Regions from separate parts of the Citrobacter europaeus genome, predicted to be linked through region 2. Evidence: predicted binding sites of a transcription regulator. Region 2 holds the regulator's gene; each other region holds the start of a gene.
What was found. Region 2 encodes PurR, which represses purine synthesis genes. Its sites were predicted from a motif close to CANGCAAACGTTTGCNTG; they were not measured.

Region 1 (4,217 bases), 1.1 Mb from region 2:
TCCGCATGCGTCGTCAGGAAATTAAAGCCCTGAAAAAATCCGCCAGTTTGTAAATGTCGCTCTGATTGCCTGATGACGCTGCGCTTATCAGCGCCACCAGGACTACTTATCCTCTTTTTTCTGCGGTGAAAACAGCAGGGAAGGCGAGTGCGACAGGTAGTTTGACGACGTCTGAGATAGAAACGCCGAAAGCGGGAATTCATCTTTACCTAATAGCTCTGCTGGTGTTACAGCCGGGTAATCTTGCGCCAGTTGCTGCGTTTCCAGCGCCTGTTTCTCTTTCTCCTGCAGATACCCCACCAGGCTAATCTGGTATTTACGGATGTTTTCTACATAGGCGTAGGCTTCGTGGCCGCGCGCATAACCATAAGTCAGCTTGTTGTAATACGGCTTTTGGCTGAGCAACGGCAGTCGTTGTTTTACGTCGGACCAGCTATTCGGATTGCCTTTGGTTTTCACCGTCAGCGCCCGTGCATCCAGCATGTGCGCATAACCCATGTTATAGGCTGCGAGCGCAAACCAGATGCGTTCCCCTTCGGGGACAGTATCCGGCACTTTACTCATCATGTCCTGCAAATATCGCGCGCCGCCGCTAATGCTTTGTTCAGCATCTGTACGGTCGGTCAGCCCGAGACTTTGAGCAGTATTTTTGGTCAGCATCATCAGTCCGCGTACGCCGGTTGGGGATGTGGCCTGCGCGTCCCAGTGTGATTCCTGATACGAGATAGCGGCGAGCAGTCGCCAGTCTATCTCTTGCGCATATTTCTCAAACAGCGGCTTAAGGTCTGGCAACACGCTGTCTACGGCGCGCAAAAAGGTGCGGGTATCAACATAGTCAAAATCATCGCCATGCCCGAGATATTTCTCTTCCAGCCGTGCCAGAGAACCGTCTTCATTCATGGTGTTGAAGAAATCCAGCAGGGCGGCAGAAAGCGTATTGTCATCGTCCAGACGACTAAACCAGGTCACCGGCTGTTCGTCAGAGACGTCCAACGCCACGGCCAGCTCAGGGTGTACGCGTTGGTATAAGCTGATGGCGACGGAATCGGCAATGGTGTAATCCAGCTTTCCGGCGATAACATCATCAAGCAGTTCAGTCGTGCCCTTTTTGTCGTCAACCTTCCAGCTCAGCTCGGGGAATTTTTTCTCTTTAAGCAACTGGAGATCGTTAACCACCACGTGCCCCGGGGCGATGGTCAGTTGATTTTCGTTCACGGTGGCAAGCGTGCGTGGGCGGTATTGCCCAACCCGATACACCAACTGTTGTGAAACCGAATAATAGGTCGGGCCGGGCTGATAATTTTTCACCCGTTCGCTGTTATAGACCAGGCCTGCGGCTAACAGATCGGCATTACCGTTATCGAGGTCGTCAAAAAGCTGGCTGATATTCTGGCGCACGGTGACTTTTAACTTCACGCCTAAGTAGTTGGCGAACTCCTGGGCCAGTTCATAATCCAGACCGAATTTTTTGCCGTTGAGGGTCGCGTAAGTTAATGGTGAGTCGATGGTACTAACGCGCAGCTCTCCCCGCGACTGAATGGCGGCGATACGATTTTCGGCTTTACCGAACCAGGGAATTGATGGCCAGAGGGCCGCTGCCAACAACAGCGTTAATATGCCGATGAACAGATAATTAATCTTTAATTTTTTCAATTAGTTAATTCTCTGAACCGTACGTTGTCTCTGCCTGCTGTGGTGTTGATTAAGAAGTGAAGTCGTCATTAATGAGCGGCATTTTGCTTAAACTTGCGTCAGTTGGCAACTTATTCAGAAACCAGACCGCATTTGATGATAAGAGAAGGTCGTGATTTTATTTCGACGCAAACGGTTTCGTCGGCGCGGTAGATTCTTTATAATGACGCCCGTTTCCCCACTTGGGCACACCGAAAGCTTAGAAGACGAGAGACTTATGATGGAAATTCTGCGTGGTTCACCTGCACTGTCTGCATTCCGTATTAACAAACTGCTGGCACGTTTTCAGGCTGCCAACCTCCAGGTCCACAATATTTACGCCGAGTACGTCCATTTTGCCGATCTGAATGCACCGTTGAATGAGGATGAGCACGCTCAGCTTGCACGCCTGCTGAAATATGGTCCTGCTCTGCACAGCCACGCCCCTGAAGGCAAACTGCTGCTGGTTACCCCTCGCCCCGGCACCATCTCCCCGTGGTCTTCTAAAGCGACTGATATTGCCCATAACTGCGGCCTGCAACAGATTAGCCGTCTGGAACGTGGTATTGCCTGGTATGTCGAAGCCTCGACGCTGACAGCTGAGCAATGGCAGATGGTTGCCGATGAACTGCACGACCGCATGATGGAAACGGTTTTTTCTGCATTGAACGATGCCGAAAAACTGTTTGTTCATCATCAGCCTGCGCCGGTTTCCAGCGTTGATTTGCTGGGTGAGGGACGCCAGGCGCTGATCGACGCTAACCTGCGTCTGGGTCTGGCGCTGGCGGAAGACGAAATCGACTATCTGCAGGATGCGTTCACCAAACTGGGGCGCAACCCGAACGACATTGAACTGTACATGTTTGCGCAGGCCAACTCCGAGCACTGTCGCCACAAGATTTTCAACGCCGACTGGATCATCGACGGTAAACAGCAGCCGAAGTCGCTGTTCAAGATGATCAAAAATACATTCGAAACCACGCCGGACCACGTTCTGTCTGCCTATAAAGACAACGCCGCGGTAATGGAAGGTTCCGAAGTGGGCCGCTATTTTGCCGACCACAAAACGGGTCGCTACGATTTCCATCAGGAGCCAGCCCACATCCTTATGAAGGTTGAAACTCACAACCACCCGACGGCTATCTCTCCGTGGCCGGGCGCGGCAACCGGATCCGGCGGTGAAATCCGCGACGAGGGCGCAACGGGTCGCGGTGCAAAACCGAAAGCCGGGCTGGTGGGCTTCTCCGTTTCCAACCTGCGTATTCCTGGCTTTGAACAGCCGTGGGAAGAAGACTTTGGTAAGCCGGACCGTATTGTTACCGCGCTGGATATCATGACCGAAGGGCCACTGGGCGGCGCGGCGTTTAACAACGAGTTTGGTCGCCCGGCGCTGACCGGCTACTTCCGTACCTATGAAGAGAAAGTGAACAGCCACAACGGCGAAGAGCTGCGCGGCTACCATAAACCGATCATGCTGGCGGGCGGGATCGGTAACATCCGCGCCGATCACGTGCAGAAAGGTGAGATCGTCGTTGGCGCTAAGCTTATCGTCCTTGGCGGTCCGGCGATGAACATCGGTCTTGGCGGCGGGGCTGCTTCCTCTATGGCTTCCGGCCAGTCTGATGCCGATCTGGATTTCGCTTCCGTGCAGCGTGACAACCCTGAGATGGAACGTCGTTGCCAGGAAGTTATCGACCGCTGCTGGCAGATGGGCGATGCGAACCCGATCCTGTTTATCCACGACGTGGGCGCGGGCGGCCTGTCTAACGCTATGCCGGAGCTGGTCAGTGATGGCGGTCGTGGCGGTAAGTTCCAACTGCGCGATATTCTTAGCGACGAGCCGGGCATGAGCCCGCTGGAAATCTGGTGCAACGAATCCCAGGAGCGCTACGTGCTGGCGGTTGCCGCCGACCAGTTGCCGCTGTTTGATGAACTGTGTAAGCGTGAGCGCGCGCCGTATGCGGTGATCGGTGAAGCCACCGAAGAACAGCATCTCACGCTCAGCGACAGCCACTTCAACAACCAGCCGATCGACATGCCGCTCGATGTGCTGCTGGGTAAAACGCCGAAGATGACCCGCGATGTGCAGACGCTGAAAGCCAAAGGCGATGCCCTGAATCGTGGCGAAATCTCGATTGCAGATGCGGTTAACCGCGTGCTGCATCTGCCGACTGTTGCAGAGAAAACGTTCCTCGTGACTATCGGCGACCGTACCGTTACCGGCATGGTGGCGCGTGACCAGATGGTTGGTCCGTGGCAGATTCCGGTCGCCAACTGCGCGGTCACTACCGCAAGCCTGGATAGTTATTACGGTGAAGCGATGTCTCTCGGCGAGCGTGCGCCGGTTGCATTACTGGATTTCTCGGCCTCTGCGCGTCTGGCGGTAGGTGAAGCGCTGACCAACATTGCTGCAACGCAGATTGGCGATATCAAACGCATTAAACTTTCGGCTAACTGGATGGCGGCTGCGGGTCATCCTGGTGAAGATGCCGGCCTGTACGAAGCGGTAAAAGCCGTTGGGGAAGAATTATGTCCGGCGCTTGGCC
Region 2 (4,217 bases):
GCGAACGTCGGTTTGTCCTGGCTGTCGTCGCGTGCTTTAACCGTCGGTTTTAAGCGCAGTGCGGGAAGCATCAGAATTAGGGTAATGGCAAAAAGGGTGGCGAAAATGGCCTGCCAGGAAAAATGTACCAGGATCCAACTGCCTAGTAATGGTGCTAATGCCGGAGATAATCCGACCAGCGGCATAATGGTGGCAAAGATGCGGTTTACTTTTTGTGAAGGATAATAATCGGTGACCAACGCCTGCCAGATAACCGATGCAGCGCAAACACCAACGGCCTGGACAAAGCGCAGCACCAGCAGGCCGGTGGCGTTTTCAACCCACAGCATGCCCAGACTGCCCAGTGCAAAGATAGATAAACCCAGCAGCAAAATAGGTTTGCGACCGTAGTGGTCGGAAAGTGGCCCCCACAAAAGTTGCGCGACGGCAAAACCGGCTAAGAACAAGCTAAGGCTGGCGCTGACGGCAGATGCAGGTGTTTGCAAATCGGACTGAATTGCGGCAAAGGCGGGCAGATACATATCCGTTGCCAGAAAGCCGAGCACGCTAAGACCTGCCAGCCAGACTAAAAACCCTTTCCCAGGTTGCATCATCATTTCTCTTTTTTTAGCAATAGAACAATGCCGCTGAGTGTAGTGAGTGTAATTCTCGCTGTGAAACGCTAATATTTGCTTACTGATTTCAAATTTTTTGCAGGCAGAATATGTGGTCGGAATATTCACTTGAAGTGGTTGATGCCGTTGCGCGTAACGGCAGCTTTAGTTCTGCCGCCCAGGAGTTGCACCGTGTACCCTCCGCGGTAAGCTACACCGTACGTCAACTGGAAGAGTGGCTGGCGGTGCCGCTTTTTGAGCGGCGCCATCGGGATGTGGAATTGACGCCTGCTGGCGCATGGTTTCTTAAAGAAGGCCGCTCTGTTATCAAAAAAATGCAGATCACTCGCCAGCAATGCCAGCAAATTGCCAACGGCTGGCGCGGACAACTGGCGATCGCAGTCGATAACATTGTCCGCCCAGATCGTACCCGACAAATGATCGTCGATTTCTATCGTCATTTTGACGATGTGGAACTGTTGGTTTTCCAGGAAGTCTTTAACGGCGTCTGGGATGCGCTGTCCGATGGGCGCGTTGAACTGGCAATCGGCGCCACGCAGGCGATTCCGGTGGGGGGCCGCTATACCTTCCGTGACATGGGAATGCTGAGCTGGAGCTGCGTGGTGGCTAGCCATCATCCGTTGGCGTCAATGCCCGGGCCGCTGAGTGATGACACGTTGCGCAACTGGCCGTCACTGGTGCGTGAAGATACCTCCCGTACGTTGCCAAAGCGTATTACCTGGCTGCTGGATAACCAAAAGCGCGTTGTGGTGCCAGACTGGGAATCTTCCGCTACCTGTTTGTCTGCAGGGTTGTGCGTCGGCATGGTACCGACGCATTTTGCCAAACCGTGGATCGATAGCGGCAAATGGGTTGCGCTACAGTTGGAGAATCCATTTCCTGATGCCGCATGCTGCCTGACATGGCAACAGAACGATACGTCGCCGGCATTGAGCTGGCTGCTGGATTATTTAGGGGATAGTGAAACGTTGAACAAGGAATGGCTGCGGGAGCCAGATGAGGCCCCCGCGCAACAGGCTTAGCGGCGGTAATCGCGGAACGGGCCGTCGGCAACCGAGCGGCGTTCTACCAGACGCGGATGCACCTCGATAGATTGTGACTCTTCGCGCTTATTCACGATACGGTCTAACAACATGTTGAAGGCCGTTTCACCCAGCGAATCTTTCGGCTGGTGAATAGTCGTCAGGGCCGGCGTGAAGAAGCGGGCGTTGCGCACGTTGTCGTACCCGATGAGCGAGACATCCTGCGGTACGCGCAGTCCCATCTCGTCAGCGGCGCACAGTGCACCCATCGCCATAATATCGCCACCACAGAAGACGGCGGTCGGACGATGCGACTGTGACAAAATTTGCTGCATGGCGCGATAGCCGGACTCAGGTTCAAAATCGCCCTGCACAATCCAGTTTTCAGGCACTTTAATCAGCGCTTCTTCCATCGCTTTCATAAAACCTGCCAGACGCCCGGCTCCGGTGTTACGTTCCATTGGGCCAGGGATCACGCCAATCTCACGATGACCGCGTTCTACCAGATACCGACCTGCCATGTAACCGCCTTCGAAGGCGTTATCAATGACCGTATCGGTAAAGTCGGCTTTTGCTTCGCCCCAGTCCATGACGACCATCGGAATATGGCGATACTCTTCGAGCATCGTCAGCAGCGGCTCCGGATACTCGGAACACATCACCAGCAGACCATCAACGCGCTTTTGCGCCATCATCGACAGATAGGCCTGCTGTTTTTCGAGACTGTTCCATGCGTTACCCAGAATCAGGGTATAGCCTTTCTGGAAACAGTTTTTCTCAACGGCTTCGATAATTTCAGCGAAATAGGCCGCTTCGCTGCTGGTGGCCAACAAGCCAATAGACTTGGTGTGATTCACCTTCAGGCTGCGTGCCACTGCGCTCGGAGAATAGTGCAGCTCTTTGATCGCCGCCCAGACAGCATTACGCGTTTCTTCCGCGACAAAGCGTGTTTTGTTAATTACGTGTGATACGGTTGTAGTGGAAACGTTTGCTCGCTTCGCTACATCTTTAATTGTTGCCATTACATCTCACTCCAGACCATATCCTAAGCTCCTGAGAATACTCCAGGTAAACGTTTGCCTTAACACACCCTTAGCGCAACGTAAGGGTTGCGGCACGCCGGGAAAACGACACGGAACGTCAGGAAGGGGTCAATGGCCGGTACGCTAATCAAGTAAGCGTGGAATTTTGTCTGATCTTAACGAAAAGGGGAAGAGTTAAAAGCAGTTATCAATATAAATCGTGAGAGATTTTTGCTTTCAAGTGTGTAAAAATGCGCAATATCACTTTTTGTGTGGGAATAAAAAGGAGAAAACTTGATGAGCACCGATCTGAAATTTTCGTTAGTAACTACCATTATTGTTCTGGGCTTGATCGTCGCGAGTGGCCTGACCGCAGCGCTGCATTGATTTCCCCGAGGGAGTTAATTCTCCCTCATCCTTTCCGCTGGCTTTTCCCCTCTATTGTTTGCGAATAAGCAAAAGTCTTTTGCAGTTTTGTTAACTTTATTAATTTTGCGATCAATGTCATGCTTTTGACTCTTATTTTATGTCGCGCCATGGCTCGACGTTACGGAGTCGCAATATGAAACTCAATTATCCATTACTGGCGCTGGCGATCGGCGCGTTTGGCATTGGTACCACCGAATTTTCGCCAATGGGATTATTGCCCGTCATAGCCAAAGGTGTGGATGTCTCGATTCCGGCGGCCGGCATGTTGATCAGCGCGTATGCGGTTGGCGTAATGGTGGGCGCTCCGCTGATGACATTATTGCTGTCTCATCGTGCGCGACGTAATGCGTTGATATTCCTGATGGCGATTTTTACGCTGGGTAACGTGCTCTCGGCTATCTCACCGGATTACACCACGCTGATGTTATCGCGTATTTTGACCAGTCTGAATCACGGGGCATTTTTTGGTCTTGGCTCTGTGGTTGCTGCAAGCGTGGTACCCAAACATAAGCAGGCCAGCGCCGTGGCAACCATGTTTATGGGGTTAACCATTGCCAATATTGGCGGAGTTCCGGCGGCAACCTGGCTTGGTGAAACCATCGGCTGGCGCATGTCGTTTATGGCAACGGCGGGTCTTGGGGTCATCGCGATGGTCAGCCTGTTCTTCTCATTACCCAAAGGTGGGGCAGGAGAGCGCCCGGATGTCCGTAGTGAACTGGCGGTACTTATGCGCCCGCAGGTGCTGTCGGCACTGCTGACGACCGTTCTGGGCGCCGGGGCGATGTTCACGCTTTATACCTACATCTCACCGGTGTTGCATACTATCACCCATGCCACACCGGCATTTGTCACCGGTATGCTGGTGCTGATAGGCGTTGGCTTCTCGATCGGTAACTACTTTGGCGGCAAACTGGCTGACCGTTCAGTGAACGGTACGCTGAAAGGTTTTTTACTGCTGTTGATGGTTATTATGCTGGCCATTCCTTTGCTTGCGCGAAATGAGCTGGGCGCGGCGGTCAGTATGGTGGTCTGGGGCGCGGCGACGTTTGCCGTCGTTCCACCGTTGCAGATGCGTGTGATGCGCGTTGCCAGCGAAGCGCCTGGATTATCGTCGTCAGTCAATATTGGCG
Region 3 (4,217 bases), 830 kb from region 2:
TTTTACCGCGCGTATTGCGCCAGCGGCTATCAACCAGTGGCTTAGCGGCTTTTTCTCCCGTGACGTACAACTACGCTGGGTCGGTCAGCAGCTGACGCGCCGGGTGAAGCGTCACGCGGATATTCCTTTGTCCTTCGCCGATGGCTATCCCTACCTGCTGGCCAACGAAGCATCTCTGCGCGATCTGCAACAGCGATGTCCGGCAAGCGTCAAAATGGAACAATTTCGCCCCAATCTGGTAGTTTCGGGGGCTGACGCCTGGGAAGAAGATACCTGGAAAGTGATTCGCATTGGCGAGGTCATTTTTGATGTGGCAAAACCCTGTAGCCGCTGCATTTTCACGACAGTTAGCCCAGAAAAAGGCCTGAAACATCCGTCCGGTGAACCGCTCGCCACGCTGCAAACCTTCCGAACTGCGGTAGATAACGGCGACGTTGATTTCGGCCAGAATCTTATCGCGCGCAACAGTGGTGTTATTCGCGTAGGCGATGAAGTAGAAATTTTGGCTACTGGTCCTGCGAAAGCGTATGGCGCGGCTGAATCAGACGATACTGTAAAGCAACAACAGCCTGATGCCACCGTGCTTATTGACTGGCAGGGACAGACTTTTCGCGGAAATAATCAGCAGGTATTGCTTGAACAGCTTGAAAACCAGGGTATCCGGGTTCCCTATTCATGCCGGGCTGGAATTTGCGGATGCTGTCGAATTCGACTGCTGGAAGGCGAAGTTAGTCCACTGAAAAAATCAGCTATTGGTGATGACGGGACGATTCTGTGCTGCAGTTGCGTTCCCAAAACGACAATCAGGCTGGAGAGTTAAACCGCCTGTTCAAGGCTGAAACTGTCGGCAATAACCTGCGGTTTCAGTCTGTCATTCATTATTTTAATCGCGTCGCCAAGTTGCATTGTACGCCCGGCAATAACCACACCAGGTTGTGCAAGCAGACAAAGCGCGGCGTTTTCCCCCGGCTCAACCACTAACAGGTTTACCTGTTCATCGGTATCGCTTAAATCAACACAGGCAGCGTCACCCACGACCGGCGACCAGTTAATACCGTGTGCGACAAAGTGCCAGCTTTTTGGCATTTGCGGTTTAAGGTAACGAATCGCCACCAGCGCATTAAGCACCAGTTCCGCTTTTTGCTCTTTGGCTAAATCAAGGTAGCGACATTTTTCTTCAAAGGAAAAATAAAGCGCGGCGTCATCGACACAAAAACCCGACGGAGAAAATGCATCAGGAGTGAGCATTTTACGAGCAAAACGCGAACGGAATAACATGCCATTGGCTAAATCGAGCATCATACGATCGTGCTCTTCATCATAATACCAGCGCCAGTTATCGTCGGGTTTAATTCGCATCAGTTTCTCTCCTTTCCTTAATCATCGCCGTTACGACAGTATCCTTTTGCCGCTTCGTTTATTGCCCTAATAATAAAAGCTCAGAATGTTTAAATAAGCAACAGTAAAGGAATATAAAACAACCAGGGCCAGAAATAAAGCCCTGGATTGTGATTAAGGTAGCATTCAGATATTGGCGACGATTTCTTTAATCAACGGTGGGCCTTTAAAAATAAAGCCTGAATAAATCTGAACGAGGGTTGCACCGGCAGCTATTTTCTCACGCGCGGCAATCACCGAGTCGATACCGCCAACACCAATAATCGGCAGTTGACCTTTTAATTCCTGAGACAGCTGGCGAATAATTTCTGTACTTTTTAATTGCAATGGTCGACCGCTCAGGCCCCCCATTTGATCGCAATTTTTCATTCCCTGAACGAGAGAACGATCGAGAGTAGTGTTAGTTGCAATTACGCCATCAATATTATGACGAACTAAACTGTCAGCAACCTGGATCAGTTCTTCCAGAGAAAGATCCGGCGCGATCTTTACCGCCACCGGAACATATTTATGGTGGATCGCTTGCAGATCATTTTGCTTATTTTTAATTGCCGTCAGGAGATCGTCCAGCGCCTCGCCGTATTGCAGTGTACGTAATCCCGGCGTATTTGGTGAAGAGATATTAATCGCGATATAACCGGCGTAAGCATAGACTTTTTCCATACAAATCAGATAGTCATCTTTGCCATTCTCTACCGGAGTATCTTTATTCTTACCAATATTAATCCCCAGAATACCGTCAAAATGCGATTTTTTAACGTTCTCAACCAGGTTATCAACCCCCAGGTTATTAAACCCCATGCGGTTGATCAAACCTTCCGCATCGACCAGACGGAACAGACGCGGTTTATCGTTACCCGGCTGAGGCCGCGGCGTCACGGTACCAATCTCAATGGAGCCAAATCCCATCGCGCCGAGTGCGTCAATGCACTCCCCGTCTTTATCCAGTCCGGCAGCAAGCCCGAGTGGATTTTTAAACGTCAGCCCCATACAGGTAACCGGTTTTGCGGGTACTTTCTGGCGGACAAGCGCTTCGAGCGGCGTGCCGGTAATGCGACGTAATTGCTGGAATGTCAATTCATGGGCGCGCTCTGGATCGAGCTGAAAAAGGGCTTTACGAACGAAGGGGTAGTACATGAACTCTCCTGGATTCCCGGTGTGCAAACCGGGGGCGTATTATGTGCGATCGCGAGCAAAAAGGGAATTGACCTGCGGCAATAAATAGCAATCGTTTTCCTCGCCCCTGCCTTTTTATTCAATTTCCAACTTTTCTATCCCGTATAAATCATTTCGATAAACAAAGCCTCTCTGCCAGACTGCATAAATTGTTATCAATGTTAATTAAAAGCAAACAATTGGTTATAAGGGGAGAATGAAATTATGCGCGTCATCACTCTGGCGGGGAGCCCTCGCTTTCCTTCTCGCTCCAGTGCGTTACTGGAATATGCCCGAGAAAAACTAAACGATCAGGATGTCGAAATCTTTCACTGGAATCTGCACAACTTTACCCCGGAAGACCTGATCTATGCCCGTTTCGACAGTCCGGCGTTAAAGACATTTATCGAACAACTGCAGGATGCTGACGGGCTGATTGTCGCAACCCCGGTCTATAAAGCCGCTTACTCTGGCGCACTGAAAACGCTGCTCGATTTGCTCCCCGAGCGGGCGCTGGAAGGAAAAGTGGTTTTGCCGCTGGCGACCGGCGGCAGCGTAGCGCATTTACTGGCCGTCGATTACGCCCTGAAACCGGTCCTGAGCGCGTTAAAAGCTCAGGAGATCCTGCACGGCGTGTTTGCCGATGATTCGCAGGTCATCGATTATCAACATAAACCGCAGTTTACGCCCAACCTGCAGCAGCGTCTGGACAGTGCGCTCGACACCTTCTGGCTGGCGTTGCATCGTCGCGATATCCAACTCCCTCAACTGAACACCCTGCGAGGTGCCGCCCATGCTTGATCTTCTCAAGCGTCACACGTCCTGGCTGGCGCTGACCGGGCTGTTGTCACTGTCAACCCTGGGGCATGCCGCAGAATCGGCCCCCGATGCCCTGCGCATTGGTTATCAAAAAGGAAGCGTCAGTATGGTGCTGGCTAAAAGCCATCAGCTACTGGAGAAACGCTACCCGCAGACCAAAATCTCGTGGGTTGAATTCCCGGCTGGGCCGCAAATGCTGGAAGCACTCAATATCGGCAGTATCGATCTCGGCAGTACCGGTGACATTCCGCCGATTTTCGCCCAGGCCGCCGGAGCCGATCTGGTTTACGTGGGCGTTGAACCGCCTAAACCAAAAGCCGAAGTAATTCTGGTGCCGAAAAATAGCCCGATCCAGAGCGTCGAGCAGCTTAAAGGACATAAAGTCGCCTTTCAGAAAGGTTCCAGCGCCCACAATTTACTGCTCCGTGCGCTGCAACAAGCCGGGTTGAAATTTACCGATATTCAGCCGACTTATCTGACTCCTGCAGATGCGCGAGCGGCCTTCCAGCAAGGAAACGTGGATGCGTGGGCTATCTGGGATCCCTACTATTCCGCCGCATTACTGCAAGGCGATGTACGCGTGCTAAAAGACGGTTCAGACCTCAAACAGACCGGTTCGTTTTATCTCGCAGCACGTCCTTATGCCGAGAAAAATGGTGCTTTTGTACTTGGCGTGCTGGATACCTTTAGCCAGGCCGATGCGTTAACCCTCAGCCAGCGCCAACAAAGCATTTCCCTGCTGGCTAAAACCATGGGCCTGCCCGAGCCGGTCATTGCGTCTTATCTGGATCACCGCCCGCCAACCACTATCACGCCCGTCAGCGCTTCTGTTGCCGCTCTGCAAC
Region 4 (4,217 bases), 1.0 Mb from region 2:
CTGTAGACCGGATGGTGAGATCCGACCTACAGGCTGGTTTTTATTATTCGTCGGCGGCGTAGCCTTGTGGCGGCAGACGAACGCCGTCCAGCCATGCTGCGTTATCACGCATCTTCAGGCGACCATCGGTAAACCAGCTTACCACCAGTGGGTAAATGGTATGTTCCTGGGCCTGGACCCGGGCCGTGACATCATCTTCGCTGTCGCCTTCAAATACCGGAACCTTGGCCTGGAGAATAACCGGTCCGCCGTCCAGTTCATCGGTGACAAAATGGACGGAAGTTCCATGCTCTTCATCACCGTTTTCCAGAACCTGACGGTGCGTGTGCAGGCCGGGATATTTCGGCAATAAAGACGGATGGATATTCAGCAATCGCTCAGAATAGTGAGCGACAAACGCCGGACTGAGAATGCGCATATAACCGGCCAACACGACGACATCGGGCGCATAGGCGTCAATCTCTTGAACCAGCTGGCGGTCGAATGCTTCGCGACTGGCAAACTGGGCGGCTTCCAGCGAGTGCGCCGGAATATTCGCTTCGCGTGCGCGCTCAAGGCCGAACGCATCGGCCTTGTTACTGAATACTGCACGTATGGTGCCATTGATTTTTTTCTGTTCGCAGGCGTCTATTATCGCCTGCAAATTGCTTCCGTTGCCGGAAATGAGCACCACAATGTTTTTCATTCAATGACCACACGCTGTTCGGAATCAGAAGCTTTGATGATACCGATTTTCCATGCGTTTTCACCTTTCTCATTGAGCAAAGCAAGGGCTTTGTCCACTTCCGGAGCTGGCAGGGCGATTACCATACCTACGCCGCAGTTAAAGGTGCGATACATCTCATGCTGGCTGACGTTACCCGCCGTTTGCAGCCAGTTGAAAACAGCTGGCCACTGCCATGACGATTCGTCGATCACCGCCTGCGTGTTGTCCGGAAGAACGCGTGGAATATTTTCCCAGAAGCCGCCGCCGGTCAGGTGGGCGATGGCATGCACATCAACCTTCTCAATCAGTTCCAGAATGGATTTTACGTAAATGCGGGTCGGGGCCAGCAAGTGATCGGCCAGCGACTTGCCTTCAAGCTCGGTGGTTTCCGGGTCACAACCGCTGACTTCAACAATTTTACGCACCAGAGAGTAACCGTTGGAGTGCGGGCCGCTGGAGCCGAGCGCAATCAATACGTCGCCGTCAGCCACTTTTGAACCGTCGATAATCTCTGATTTCTCGACGACGCCGACGCAGAAGCCTGCCACGTCGTAATCTTCGCCGTGGTACATCCCCGGCATTTCAGCCGTTTCCCCGCCAACCAGCGCGCAGCCAGACTGCAGACAACCTTCGGCAATACCGTTAATGACGCTGGCTGCGGTATCCACATCCAGTTTGCCGGTCGCATAGTAGTCGAGGAAAAACAGCGGCTCAGCGCCCTGAACGACGAGGTCGTTGACGCACATTGCGACGAGGTCAATACCGATAGTGTCGTGGCGTTTCAGATCCATCGCCAGACGCAGTTTTGTGCCAACGCCATCAGTGCCGGAAACCAGTACCGGTTCACGATATTTTTGCGGCAATGCGCACAGCGCACCGAAGCCACCCAGACCACCCATAACTTCCGGACGACGAGTTTTCTTTACTACGCCTTTGATTCGATCAACCAGAGCATTACCTGCATCAATATCAACACCGGCATCTTTGTAGCTAAGAGAGGTTTTATCGGTCACTGCCTGCTTCCCCACATGTTTACTTGCAGTAAAAGTTAAATTCGGCGCAATTCTAACAGGGAAAGCAAACGTTTGCGAGCCTGCTCTGCATCAAGTTTTATCTGCTGATTTTTTCAGCATTTTACAATCATTTATCTATTTGTTTGAACTGCGCCACGAAAATGAAACCGGGTACAGTCTTGTGCTTGAAACCTGCCAGCCGAATGCACAGTATCGTACTGAAACCGGTTTCTGTTTTCTGTTGCGGACCTCATCTACAGCGTTTTGCGCAGAGTCATCACGATAGGGGAAGGGTATGTCAGGATTTAAAGCAGATTTCATGTGGGGTGGTGCCGTAGCCGCTCATCAACTGGAAGGTGGCTGGCAGGCGGGCGGAAAAGGCGTCAGCGTTGCCGATGTCATGACGGCGGGGGCGCACGGCGTGGCGCGTGAAATCACCGACGGTGTGATCGCCGGTAAAAACTACCCTAACCATGACGCCATCGATTTTTATCATCGCTATAAAGACGACATTAAGCTGTTTGCCGAAATGGGATTTAAATGTTTTCGCACCTCTATCGCCTGGACGCGTATTTTTCCCTTAGGCGACGAAGCGCAACCCAATGAAGCTGGTCTGCAGTTCTATGATGACCTGTTTGACGAATGCCTGAAATATGGCATTGAGCCGGTGATTACGTTGTCGCATTTCGAGATGCCTTACCATCTGGTGACGGAATATGGCGGCTGGCGCAACCGTAAGCTTATCGATTTCTTTGTCCGTTTTGCCAGGGTGGTTTTCACTCGTTACCAGCACAAAGTAAAGTACTGGATGACGTTTAATGAGATTAACAACCAGGCAAATTATCACGAAGATTTCGCGCCCTTTACTAACTCTGGTCTGAAATACCAGCCCGGTGAAGACCGCGAGCCGGTCATGTACCAGGCGGCGCACTATGAACTGGTGGCAAGCGCGTTGGCGGTAAAGGCCGCACGTGAGATTAACCCGGAATTGCAGATAGGGTGCATGATCGCCATGTGTCCTATCTATCCGCTGACCTGCGCGCCGGACGATATGATGATGGCGATGAACGCCATGCACCGCCGTTACTGGTTTACCGACGTCCATGTGCGCGGCAAATACCCGCAGCATCTTCTCAACTACTTTGCCCGACGCGGTTTTGAGCTGGATATCACCGAGGAAGACCGTCAGGCGTTGACCGATGGCTGCGTGGATTACATCGGCTTTAGCTACTATATGTCCTTCGCGACGCAGGCAACGGCGGACAACCCTGAGCTGGATTACGACGAGTCGAAAAGCCTGGTTTCCAACCCGTACGTACAGAAATCGGACTGGGGCTGGCAGATTGATCCCGTCGGTCTGCGCTATTCGCTGAACTGGTTCTGGGATCATTATCAGTTGCCGCTATTTATTGTGGAGAATGGATTTGGCGCCATCGACGTGCGTGAGAACGATGGTGCGGTGAACGACCAGTACCGTATCGACTACCTTGCCGCTCACATACGTGAGATGAAAAAAGCGGTGGTGGAAGATGGCGTGGATTTGATGGGATATACCCCGTGGGGCTGTATTGATTTAGTCTCGGCTGGGACGGGGGAAATGAAAAAACGCTACGGGTTTATCTACGTTGATAAAAATAATGACGGTAGCGGGACATTAACTCGCTCCCAGAAAAAATCTTTTTCATGGTATCAAAACGTCATCCAGACTAATGCTGAATACCTTTAAAATTCATAGCATTGATAACAAGCCCCGCCATGAGTGCGGGGCTTGTTTTATACTCATCATCCAGACGTAAATGACTTTGGTTGATCCATATCAAGCGCATGCAGTGTTGCGACAGAGACTAAAAGCGGTATAATCCGGCGATTTTTTTTGTGGTTGCCACTCGTCTGAGGAAAGGAGAAGAGTATGAAGATCGTGGAAGTCAAACACCCACTCGTCAAACACAAGCTGGGACTGATGCGTGAAAACGACATCAGCACTAAACGCTTTCGTGAACTCGCCTCGGAAGTTGGCAGCCTGCTGACTTATGAAGCAACCGCTGGTCTGGAAACCGAAAAGGTGACCATTGAAGGCTGGAATGGCCCGGTTGAAGTTGACCAAATTAAAGGTAAGAAAATCACCGTTGTGCCAATCCTGCGCGCAGGCCTGGGCATGATGGAAGGCGTTCTGGAAAACGTTCCAAGCGCGCGTATCAGCGTGGTCGGTATGTACCGCAATGAAGAGACGCTGGAGCCGGTTCCGTATTTCCAGAAGCTGGTTTCTAACATCGATGAGCGTATGGCGCTGATCGTTGACCCGATGCTGGCGACTGGCGGTTCCGTTATCGCTACCATCGACCTGCTGAAAAACGCAGGCTGCACCAGCATTAAGGTGCTGGTCCTGGTTGCGGCACCAGAAGGTATCGCGGCACTGGAAAAAGCGCACCCGGATGTTGAGCTGTACACAGCCTCCATCGATCAGGGACTGAACGAGCACGGATACATTATTCCGGGGC

Region 1: a site for PurR is predicted at 1,818-1,835, ahead of purL (phosphoribosylformylglycinamidine synthase). Genes of this name have one in related genera too.
Region 3: a site for PurR is predicted at 2,620-2,637, ahead of pyrD (quinone-dependent dihydroorotate dehydrogenase). Genes of this name have one in related genera too.
Region 4: a site for PurR is predicted at 1,781-1,798, ahead of purM (phosphoribosylformylglycinamidine cyclo-ligase). Genes of this name have one in related genera too.

Annotation. Positions count from the first base shown of each region.
Region 1 is NZ_CP148084.1:1,335,310-1,339,526, forward strand. It holds gene tadA (tRNA adenosine(34) deaminase TadA) at 1-53, shown strand, start outside; gene mltF (membrane-bound lytic murein transglycosylase MltF) at 103-1,653, opposite strand; gene purL (phosphoribosylformylglycinamidine synthase) at 1,910-4,217, shown strand, end outside.
Region 2 is NZ_CP148084.1:2,418,098-2,422,314, forward strand. It holds gene punC (purine nucleoside transporter PunC) at 1-590, opposite strand, end outside; gene punR (DNA-binding transcriptional activator PunR) at 704-1,636, shown strand; gene purR (HTH-type transcriptional repressor PurR) at 1,633-2,658, opposite strand; gene cydH (cytochrome bd-I accessory subunit CydH) at 2,956-3,045, shown strand; gene WHR59_RS11405 (MFS transporter) at 3,221-4,217, shown strand, end outside.
Region 3 is NZ_CP148084.1:3,251,687-3,255,903, forward strand. It holds gene WHR59_RS15440 (YcbX family protein) at 1-820, shown strand, start outside; gene zapC (cell division protein ZapC) at 817-1,359, opposite strand; gene pyrD (quinone-dependent dihydroorotate dehydrogenase) at 1,525-2,535, opposite strand; gene ssuE (NADPH-dependent FMN reductase) at 2,779-3,354, shown strand; gene WHR59_RS15460 (sulfonate ABC transporter substrate-binding protein) at 3,347-4,217, shown strand, end outside.
Region 4 is NZ_CP148084.1:1,422,785-1,427,001, forward strand. It holds gene purN (phosphoribosylglycinamide formyltransferase) at 44-685, opposite strand; gene purM (phosphoribosylformylglycinamidine cyclo-ligase) at 682-1,719, opposite strand; gene WHR59_RS06485 (6-phospho-beta-glucosidase) at 2,015-3,445, shown strand; gene upp (uracil phosphoribosyltransferase) at 3,629-4,217, shown strand, end outside.